One region of the Streptomyces sp. QH1-20 genome, then DNA from elsewhere that is predicted to be linked to it. Evidence: riboswitches for the same ligand, from Rfam matches in the RefSeq annotation. Region 1 holds a riboswitch; the other holds the start of a gene.
What was found. A riboswitch is a leader RNA that binds a small molecule or an ion and turns the genes downstream of it on or off. The one in region 1 is predicted to bind glycine.
Positions count from the first base shown of each region.

Region 2: another riboswitch for glycine. It lies ahead of gcvP (aminomethyl-transferring glycine dehydrogenase); the one in region 1 lies ahead of gcvT (glycine cleavage system aminomethyltransferase GcvT).

Region 1 covers NZ_CP166299.1:5,571,793-5,576,467, forward strand. Annotated here, with positions in the region: gene glyA (serine hydroxymethyltransferase) at 1-463, opposite strand, end outside; gene gcvH (glycine cleavage system protein GcvH) at 501-875, opposite strand; gene gcvT (glycine cleavage system aminomethyltransferase GcvT) at 953-2,068, opposite strand; glycine riboswitch at 2,245-2,341, opposite strand; gene AB8O64_RS25420 (AAA family ATPase) at 2,494-3,174, shown strand; gene AB8O64_RS25425 (hypothetical protein) at 3,203-3,733, opposite strand; gene AB8O64_RS25430 (enhanced serine sensitivity protein SseB C-terminal domain-containing protein) at 4,110-4,675, shown strand, end outside.
Region 2 covers NZ_CP166299.1:1,416,262-1,420,936, forward strand. Annotated here, with positions in the region: gene gcvP (aminomethyl-transferring glycine dehydrogenase) at 1-2,206, opposite strand, end outside; glycine riboswitch at 2,397-2,504, opposite strand; gene AB8O64_RS06335 (PRC-barrel domain-containing protein) at 2,675-3,052, shown strand; gene AB8O64_RS06340 (DNA polymerase IV) at 3,022-4,566, opposite strand; gene AB8O64_RS06345 (MerR family transcriptional regulator) at 4,659-4,675, opposite strand, start outside.

The DNA of each region.
Region 1 (4,675 bases):
CGACCAGGTTGGTCTGCTCGTCGACGTGGTAGGCGACCACGTTGTAGAGCTTGCCGGAGAAGTTGATCTTCATGCCGTGGGTCAGGTGCCCGCCGTGGGCGAGGTTCAGACCCAGGATCGTGTCGCCGGGCTTGATCAGGGCGAACATCGCCGCGGCGTTGGCCTGCGCACCGGAGTGCGGCTGCACGTTGGCGGCCTCGGCGCCGAAGAGCGCCTTGATCCGGTCGATCGCGATCTGCTCGACGACGTCCACGTGCTCGCAGCCGCCGTAGTAGCGGCGGCCCGGGTAGCCCTCGGCGTACTTGTTGGTGAGGACCGAGCCCTGCGCCTCCATGACCGCGACCGGAGCGAAGTTCTCCGAGGCGATCATCTCGAGGGTGGACTGCTGGCGGTGGAGTTCGGCGTCGACAGCGGCGGCGACGTCGGGGTCGAGCTCATGGAGGGAGCTGTTCAGAAGCGACATGAGTTCTTCCTGGGTGGGGCGGAGGCGGGGTACGGGCTCAGCCGGCGAAGGCGGTGTACTCGTCGGCGGACATCAGGTCCGCCGGCTCGTCCGTGATCTTCACCTTGAACAGCCAGCCGCCCTCGAAGGGGGCGGAGTTCACCAGCGCGGGGTCGTCCACGACGTCCTGGTTGGCCGCGACGACCTCGCCGGTCACCGGGGAGTACAGGTCGCTGACCGACTTGGTCGACTCCAGCTCGCCACAGGACTCACCGGCGGTGACGGTGTCGCCGACCTCGGGGAGCTGGGCGAAGACGACATCGCCGAGGGCATTGGCCGCGAACTCGGTGATCCCGACCGTCGCCACACCGTCCTCGACGGCCGACAGCCACTCGTGCTCCTTGCTGTAACGCAGCTGCTGGGGGTTGCTCATGGCTTGATTCTCCTGGATGCGCGTTGATGCTCTTGCAACGGGTCTTGACAGGTGGGACGAGAGTTGATCGAGAAGGGTCAGCGCTGACGCTTGTAGAACGGCAGGGCGACGACCTCGTACGGCTCGTGGGTGCCGCGGATGTCCACAGCTACACCCTTGGTGCCCGGCTCGGCGTGCGCCGCGTCGACGTACGCGATGGCGATCGGCTTCGCGAGCGTGGGGGAGGGGGCGCCGGAGGTGACCTCGCCGACGACCTGGCCGTCGGCGACGACCTGGAACCCGGCGCGCGGCACCCGGCGGCCCTCGGCGATCAGGCCGACCAGCTTGCGGGGCGCCTTCGCCGCGGCGCGCTCGGCGGCGGCGGTGAGGGCCTCGCGGCCGACGAAGTCGCCCTCCTTGTCGAACTTCACGACCCGGCCCAGGCCCGCGTCGAAGGGCGTCGTGGCGGTGGTCAGCTCGTGCCCGTACAGCGGCATGCCGGCCTCCAGGCGCAGCGTGTCGCGGCAGGAGAGACCGCACGGCACCAGACCGGCGTCCGCGCCCGCGTCGGTGAGCGCCTGCCACAGCCGCTCGGCGTCGGCCGGGGCGACGAACAGCTCGAAGCCGTCCTCGCCGGTGTAACCCGTACGGGCGATCAGCGCGGGAACGCCCGCCACCGTGCCCGGCAGGCCCGCGTAGTACTTGAGGCCGTCGAGGTCGGCGTCGGTGAGCGACTTCAGGATGCCGGGGGACTCGGGGCCCTGGATCGCGAGCAGCGCGTAGTTCTCGCGGTCGTCGCGGACGGCCGTCTCGAAGCCCGCGGCGCGCTCGGTCAGCGCGTCCAGCACGACCTGCGCGTTCGAGGCGTTGGCGACGACCATGAACTCCTCGTCGGCCAGGCGGTAGACGATCAGGTCGTCCAGGATGCCGCCCGCGGCGTCACAGATCATGGTGTACCGGGCCCGGCCGACGGCCAGTGCGGACAGATTGCCGACGAGCGCGAAGTCCAGCGCCCGGCCCGCCTGCGGACCGGTGAGGGTGATCTCGCCCATGTGCGACAGGTCGAAGAGACCGGCACGGGTCCGAACGGCGACGTGCTCGTCGCGCTCGCTCCCGTAACGCAGGGGCATGTCCCACCCCGCGAAGTCGGTCATCGTCGCGCCGAGCGCGCGGTGGAGCGCGTCGAGGGCGGTGCGGCGGGGGGCTTCGGTCATGGTTCAGGCTCCCAGGCGTGGTCGCGAGACTCGCGGAAGGCTCGCGAAAGAGGGGTCACGGCCTCCCCATCTGTCATCGGAACCTGAGAGGTTCACCGAGAGCCTCGAAACGAGCGAGTCCCCGGCTTGCACCTTGGGTGGAGGTCGCCCGGGGGCGCCTCGCTTTTCAGATCTGCCTCACCCGCGCGGTACGGGGCCTGAGAGATTCAAGGGAGGAACTTGCTCCTTCGGCGCCCAGCACACATAGTGCTGGGACTCTCCCGCGCGGATTCGAGCGGCCGGTATGCAGTTGGCGCGCACATCATTGCACGTACAGGCGTGCGACGGACGGCCCGAGACCCCCTGAATTGGATTACCTTTTCTTTACGTTCGATGGGTAGGGGGTTCAGGGGCCGGACAGGGGAGGCCAGAGGAGGGGGACCACGGTGCGGGCGCGGGGTACGGACGCGAGAGGGGCGGGATCCGTGCCGCCTGGGCCACAGCAGGCACAGGGGGCAGGGCGGGACGTGGGGCCGACGGGTGTGCGCGATCTCCGCGGGGGTGCGGCCCCCGCGGTCCTGCGTTATCCGGCCGGAGATCTGCTCGTCGTCTCCGGGCTGCCCGGAAGCGGCAAGTCGACATTGATCCGACGGTCCGTGGCCGCCCTCGACAGCCGGGACGCGGTGGTCTGGTGCGTCGACTCACAGGACGCCCGGGACCGTCTGGAGCGCCGCACCCCGTCCTGGCTGCCCTACGGGGTCTACCGCCCGCTCGTGCGGATCGCCCACTACGCCGGACTGCGCCGGGCCCTGCGTTCGGACGCGAGCGCGGTCGTGCACGACTGCGGGCAGCGCGGCTGGGTCCGCCGCTGGCTCGTCCGGGACGCGCGGCGGCGCGGCAGCTCGGTCCATCTGCTGGTGCTGGCCGTGGACCCGGCCACCGCCCTCGCCGGTCAGGCGGCGCGCGGCCGCACCGTCTCCGCGTACGCCTTCGGGCGGCACCGCCGGGCGATGGCGCGGCTGGTCGCGGACACCGCCGCCGGGCGGCTGCCGGACGGGTGCGTGTCCGCGACGCTGCTCGACCGCGCCGCCGCCCGGGCGCTCGAGGGCATCGTCTTCGACGGCTGACGGCCGGGCGCACCGGGCCGGACAGGCCCTAGACGCCGGGAACCGGCAGCGGCAGCGCGCCGGTAGCGAGCTTCGGCACCGCCGTGAGAAGGGCCTGCAGATCCGCGACGACCTTGGTGATGCCCGCCGTCACCTTCGGCAGGTCGACGGCCACCACGGCCGCGAGCAGATCGGTGAGGTCCTTGGTCAGCTTCGCGAGGGCGTCCTGGATGTCCTTGACGGCGTCCGCCGGCAGTCCGCCGGGCGCGGCCGCTCTGGCCTTCACGGACTTCAGCAGCTTGTCGGCCGAGGCCTGGTACCGCTGGCGCAGATCGGCGAGCACGGCCTTGTTCGGCGTCTTGGACTGCGCCTCGGTCGCGATCTTGGCGGCCAGCGAGAGCAGCTCGCCCAGATTGGCCACGGTCTCCAGCTGCTGTGCCGTGGCCGCCTTCGGGTCCGGGGCCGCGGCCGTGAGGGCCGGTGCCGGTGCGGCGGCGAGGGCGGGACCGGCGGCACCCACGACGAGGGAGCCGCAGGCGACGACGGCTATGGCGGTGGAGACGAGCTTGTTGACGCGCATGCGGGGTGTGTCCCTTCAGTTCGGTGAGGCTGCCGGGGAGCTGTCCGCTCACCGTGTGCCGGGCCGGTAGCCGTGCGCAACTCATCACCTACCGTGAGTGGTGGCCGTGGTGCGTCCGCTCCACCCCTTTGACCTGCGCCTTCATGGGCCGCCCAGGAGTCGCCGCCTCCTGCCCGCGCTGCCCGCCGAAAGAGTGCGCGCGACCGCACCGCGGAGGCTCGCGCCCTATATCGGTACGGACGTCGCCACCCGCGCCGAACGCCCGGATCGGCACCGAATTCGGCGGCCGACGAGAGCGGCGGGGCCCGGAGCCGCTAGGGTTCGGATGCGGCTTTGTCGATACGGTGGTTGGACGGCGTTGGGCGAGTTGGACGAGATGAGCATCCCCGAGCAGTACGGCTGGACCCCCGCTCAGGGCAGTGTCCTCAATGACGGTCCCCAGGGCGGCGGCCCCGGTCTCCCGCAGGGGTGGCCCGCCAATGAACTCGAAGCGGTGCTCGCCGGCTCCCTCGGCGACCCCGGCGCCGGCCCCGCGATCGTCGAGGCCCTCGGCCGCAGCCATCTGTGGATACCGCTGCCGAACGGCGGTGGCCCGGACAGCCCGGACCTCGATCTCCCCACGCTCGAACTCGACGGCGCGGCGTTCGTCCCCGTGTTCAGCTCCGAGGCACAGTTCCGGAGCGTCGCCGGCGACCTGATGTCCTTCACCGTGGCGCCCGCCGTGGAATTCGCCCGCGGGCTGCCCCCGCAGGTGGGCATCGTGGTCAACCCCGAGGGCGCGGTCGGCGTTCCGCTGCCGCCCGCCGCGGTGGCCGCCCTGTGCCGGGCCGGGCGCAGCGCCCTGGACGGCGACGCCACCGGCGGCCGGGTCAGGCTCTTCGAGCCCGACTGGCAGGACGAGCCCACCGCCTTCCTCGCCGCTGCCGGGCTGGAATTCGCGGC
Region 2 (4,675 bases), 4.2 Mb from region 1:
GCAGGTAGGGGGCGAGGTGGGCGCGGACGGCGACCGGACCGACGCCCGGGCCACCGCCGCCGTGCGGGATGCAGAAGGTCTTGTGCAGGTTCAGGTGCGAGACGTCGCCGCCGAACTCGCCCGGCTTGGCCACGCCGACCAGGGCGTTGAGGTTCGCGCCGTCGACGTACACCTGGCCGCCCGCCGCGTGGACCTCCGCGCAGATGTCGGCGACGTGCTCCTCGAAGACACCGTGCGTGGACGGGTAGGTGATCATCAGCACGGACAGCTCGTCGCGGTACTGCCCGATCTTGGCGCGCAGGTCCTCGACGTCGACCTCGCCGTCGTCGGCGGTCTTGACGACGACGACCTTCATGCCGGCCATCACGGCGCTCGCGGCGTTGGTGCCGTGGGCGGAGGACGGGATCAGGCAGACGGTGCGCCCCTCGTCGCCGTTGGCACGGTGGTACGCCCGCACCGCCAGCAGACCCGCGAGCTCACCCTGCGAGCCCGCGTTCGGCTGGATGGACACCTTGTCGTAGCCGGTGACCTCCGCGAGCCGCTCCTCGAGCTCGGTGATGAGCGTGAGATAGCCACCCGCCTGCTCGACCGGCGCGAAGGGGTGCAGCGCACCGAACTCGGGCCAGGTGACCGGCTCCATCTCGGTGGTCGCGTTGAGCTTCATGGTGCACGAGCCGAGCGGGATCATGCCGCGGTCCAGGGCGTAGTCCCGGTCGGCGAGCCGGCGCAGGTAGCGCAGCATCGCGGTCTCGGAACGGTGCTGGTGGAAGACCGGGTGGGTGAGGTATTCGTCGGTGCGCAGCAGCCCCTCGGGGAGCGCCTCGGCGACCTGGGCGTCGAGCGCCTCGATGTCGGCGTCCACCTCGAAGGCGGACCACACCGACGCGACCTGGACACGCGTGGTGGTCTCGTCGCAGGCGATGCCGACCTGGTCGGCGTCGACCAGGCGCAGGTTGACGCCCCGCTCGCGGGCGGCGGCGACGACCTCGGCCGCCCGGCCGGGCACCCGCGCGGTGAGGGTGTCGAAGTACGCGCCGTGCACGACCTCGACGCCGCCGGCGCGCAGGCCCTCGGCGAGCAGCGTGGCGTAGCGGTGCGTACGCCGCGCGATGCCGGCGAGGCCGTCCGGGCCGTGGTAGACCGCGTACATCCCGGCCATGACGGCGAGCAGGACCTGCGCGGTACAGATGTTGCTGGTGGCCTTCTCGCGGCGGATGTGCTGCTCGCGGGTCTGGAGGGCCAGGCGGTAGGCCTTGTTGCCGTCCGCGTCCACGGAGACGCCGACGAGACGGCCGGGGAGGCTGCGGGCGAACTTCTCGCGCACGGCCATGAACCCGGCGTGCGGACCGCCGAAGCCCATGGGCACGCCGAAGCGCTGGGTGGTGCCGACCGCGATGTCCGCGCCCAGCTCGCCGGGCGAGGTGAGCAGGGTCAGCGCGAGCAGATCGGCGGCGACGGTGACGATCGCGCCCAGCTCGTGGGCCCGCTCGATGACCGGGCGCGGGTCGCGCACGGCACCGGAGGCGCCGGGGTACTGCAGGAGGACACCGAAGACGCCGCGCTCGGCGATGTCGTCGGGGATGCCCTGGGAGAGGTCGGCGACGACGACCTCGACGCCGGTCGGTTCGGCGCGGGTGCGTATCACCGCGACGGTCTGCGGCAGCGCGTCGGCGTCGATGAGGAAGACGCCGTCCTTGACCTTGCCCACGCGCCGGGACAGCGACATGGCCTCGGCCGCGGCGGTGCCCTCGTCGAGCAGGGAGGCGCCGGAGGTGGGCAGCCCGGTCAGATCGGCGACGACGGTCTGGAAGTTGAGGAGCGCCTCCAGCCGGCCCTGGGAGATCTCCGGCTGGTAGGGCGTGTACGCCGTGTACCAGGCGGGGTTCTCCATGACGTTGCGCAGGATCACCGGCGGGGTGAAGGTGCCGTGGTATCCGAGCCCGATCATCGGGGCGAGGACCTCGTTGCGGTCCGCGAGCGTGCGCAGCTCGGCGAGGACCTCGGCCTCGCTGCGGGCGTCGGGCAGCCGGAGCGCCTCGGTGCTCTTGATCACGGCCGGTACGGCGGCGGCGGTGAGCTCGTCGAGCGAGCCGAACCCTACCTGGGCGAGCATCTTCGCCTGGGCCGCGCTGTCGGGCCCCACGTGGCGGTGCTCGAACGGCGTGCCACGCTCCAGGTCGGAAAGGGAGATGCGGTGGGCTGTCATCTGCGGAGGCCTCCTGGTCGTTGCGACCTGCGAGGGGTACCACGGCGCGGGTACCCGGACGGCCTCCCCCTCTGTCATCTCAACCTGAGAGCTTCACCGGGCCGCACGGGGCGGTCCGGCTTTCACCGTCGGTGAGGAGGGGCTTCGTCGCGCTGTACCCGACCCGGCCCGCCCTGCTTTCCAGAGTGACCTCGTCCGCGCGGTACGTGTGCCTGAGAGATTCCGGGGAGGATTTGCTCCTTCGGCGCCCCCGTCGAACCCGTCAAAGGATCTCGGAGGACTCTCCCGCGTGGGGTCTGCAGCCACTGTCAGCCTACCAGCGCGGGTCCAAGCGGATCCCTCGAGTGGCCGGTTCCCGCTTTGTGCCTTTTCGTGGTCCTCAGGGCTTCTCTGTGCTTCTCTGTGCTTTCCCGGGGGCCTCGGAGGTCGCTGGAGTTCCGGAGGGCAGGCGCGACCACGGGAGGAACCGTGCAGACCGATATCGATCCGCGGAGTCTCATCGGCCGCAAGGCGTTCGACCGCAATGGCGCGAAGATCGGCACCGTGGACGAGGTGTACCTCGACGACGCGACCGGGGAACCGGAGTGGGCGGCGGTGCGCACCGGGCTGTTCAGCCGGGACGCGTTCGTGCCGCTGGAACCGAGCCGGGTCGAGGACGACGCCCTGCGCATCCCCTATGACCGGGAGCTCATCAAGGACGCCCCGGACTTCGGGGTCGGCCGCCACCTGTCCCCCGAACAGGAACTGCAGCTCTACCACCACTACGGGCTCGACCTCCCCCCGCCGGATGCCGGGACCGCCCCTCGGCCCGGCGCTCAGCCGGACACACCACCGGCCAGCGGCTGACCGTCAGCCCGGGCCCCGGGCCCGACGTCCGACTCGGACGGCTCGGACGGCTCGGACGGCTCGGACGGCTCGGACGGCTCGGACGGCTCAGGATCAGGCGCAGCCGACTCCGACGGCGCAGCCGGGTCCCTTGGCTCCGGCGACTCCGCCCGCTGCTCCCACGCGGCTCTGATCAGCGGCAGCGGCTCCCCCGGCTCGAGCGCGGGGTCGTCCACAGCGAACGTCCGCACCCGGCCGGGTGCGGACCACGGTTGCTCGAAGCGCACAGTGACCCGGCCGACCCCGCTGCCCTGGATCCAGCCGGCCCCGTACTCGGTGTGCCGGATGTCCAGCCCGGGCACCCAGCGCCGCGGCCGTCGCCCGGCCGCCTCCTGTGGGGCCGGCTCCCCCTCCGCCTCGGCGGTCGGTGGTCTTTCCGCGACAGCGGCGGCCTCGGCCGTAGCTGCCGCCTGGGCGAAGAGGTCCTCCTGGGTGTAGTCGGCGAGCCCGGTGACGCCGACCCCCAGCAACCGCACTCCCGCCGTGGTGTCCACGCCGTCCAGCAGCCGCCGCACGGCCTCGCGCACCACCCCGAGGTCGTCCGTCGGCCCGCGCAGCGTCTCCGAGCGCGTCAGCGTCGAGAAGTCGTAGCTCCGCACCTTGATCACAACGGTGCGCCCGGACCGTCCCGCCGCCCGCAGCCGCTGCACACAGCGGTCGGCGAGCCGCGCCAGCTCCAGCTCCACGCGCGTGCGGTCGGTGAGATCCTCCTCGAAGGTGTCCTCCACGGACACCGACTTGGCGTCCCGCTCGGCCACCACGGGGCGGGTGTCGCGGGCGGTCGCCAGGGCGTACAGCCCCGCGCCGTGTGCCTTGCCCAGCAGCCGCACCAGCTCCGCCTCACCCGCCTCGGCCGTATCGCCCACCGTCGTGAGCCCGGCCCGTCGCAGCGTCTCGGCCGTGGCCGGTCCGACGCCGGGAATGGCCCGCACCGACATCGGGGCCAACAGCTCCAGCTCGGTGCCCGGCTCGATGACGACGAGACCGTCGGGCTTGGCCTGCTCGGAGGCGATCTTCGCGAGCATCTTGGAGCCGGCGAGCCCCACCGACCCGCTGAGCCCCGTGGCCTGTCGGATGTCCCGTCGCAGCCGCTCCCCCACCGCCCGCACGACCGCCGAGGAGGGCTCGACGCCGCCGGCCTCCAGATCCACGAACGCCTCGTCCAGGCTCAGCGGCTCCACCAGCGGGGACAGCTCCCCGAGCAATCCCATGACCACCTCGCTCACCTCGCGGTAGAGCGTGAAGCGGGGAGCCAGATAGGCGGCATTGGGGCACAGCCGTCGCGCCTGGGCGGTCGCCATCGCGGAATGCACACCAAAGGCCCGTGCCTCGTAGGACGCGGTGGCCACGACGCCCCGGGCGCCGATCCCGCCGACCACCACGGGCTTCCCGCGCAGGCTGGGCTTGGCCGCCTGCTCCGCCGCGGCGTAGAACGCGTCCATGTCCAGGTGCAGGATGGTCGGTGCGGCTCTCACGTCTTCGATGCTGCCCTACACCACTGACAATCGCACGGACGTGCGATGGAACGCCCTCCCCTGGGCCGCCGGAAGGCCGGGCGGCGGGCCGCTCAGCCGACCCGGTTGC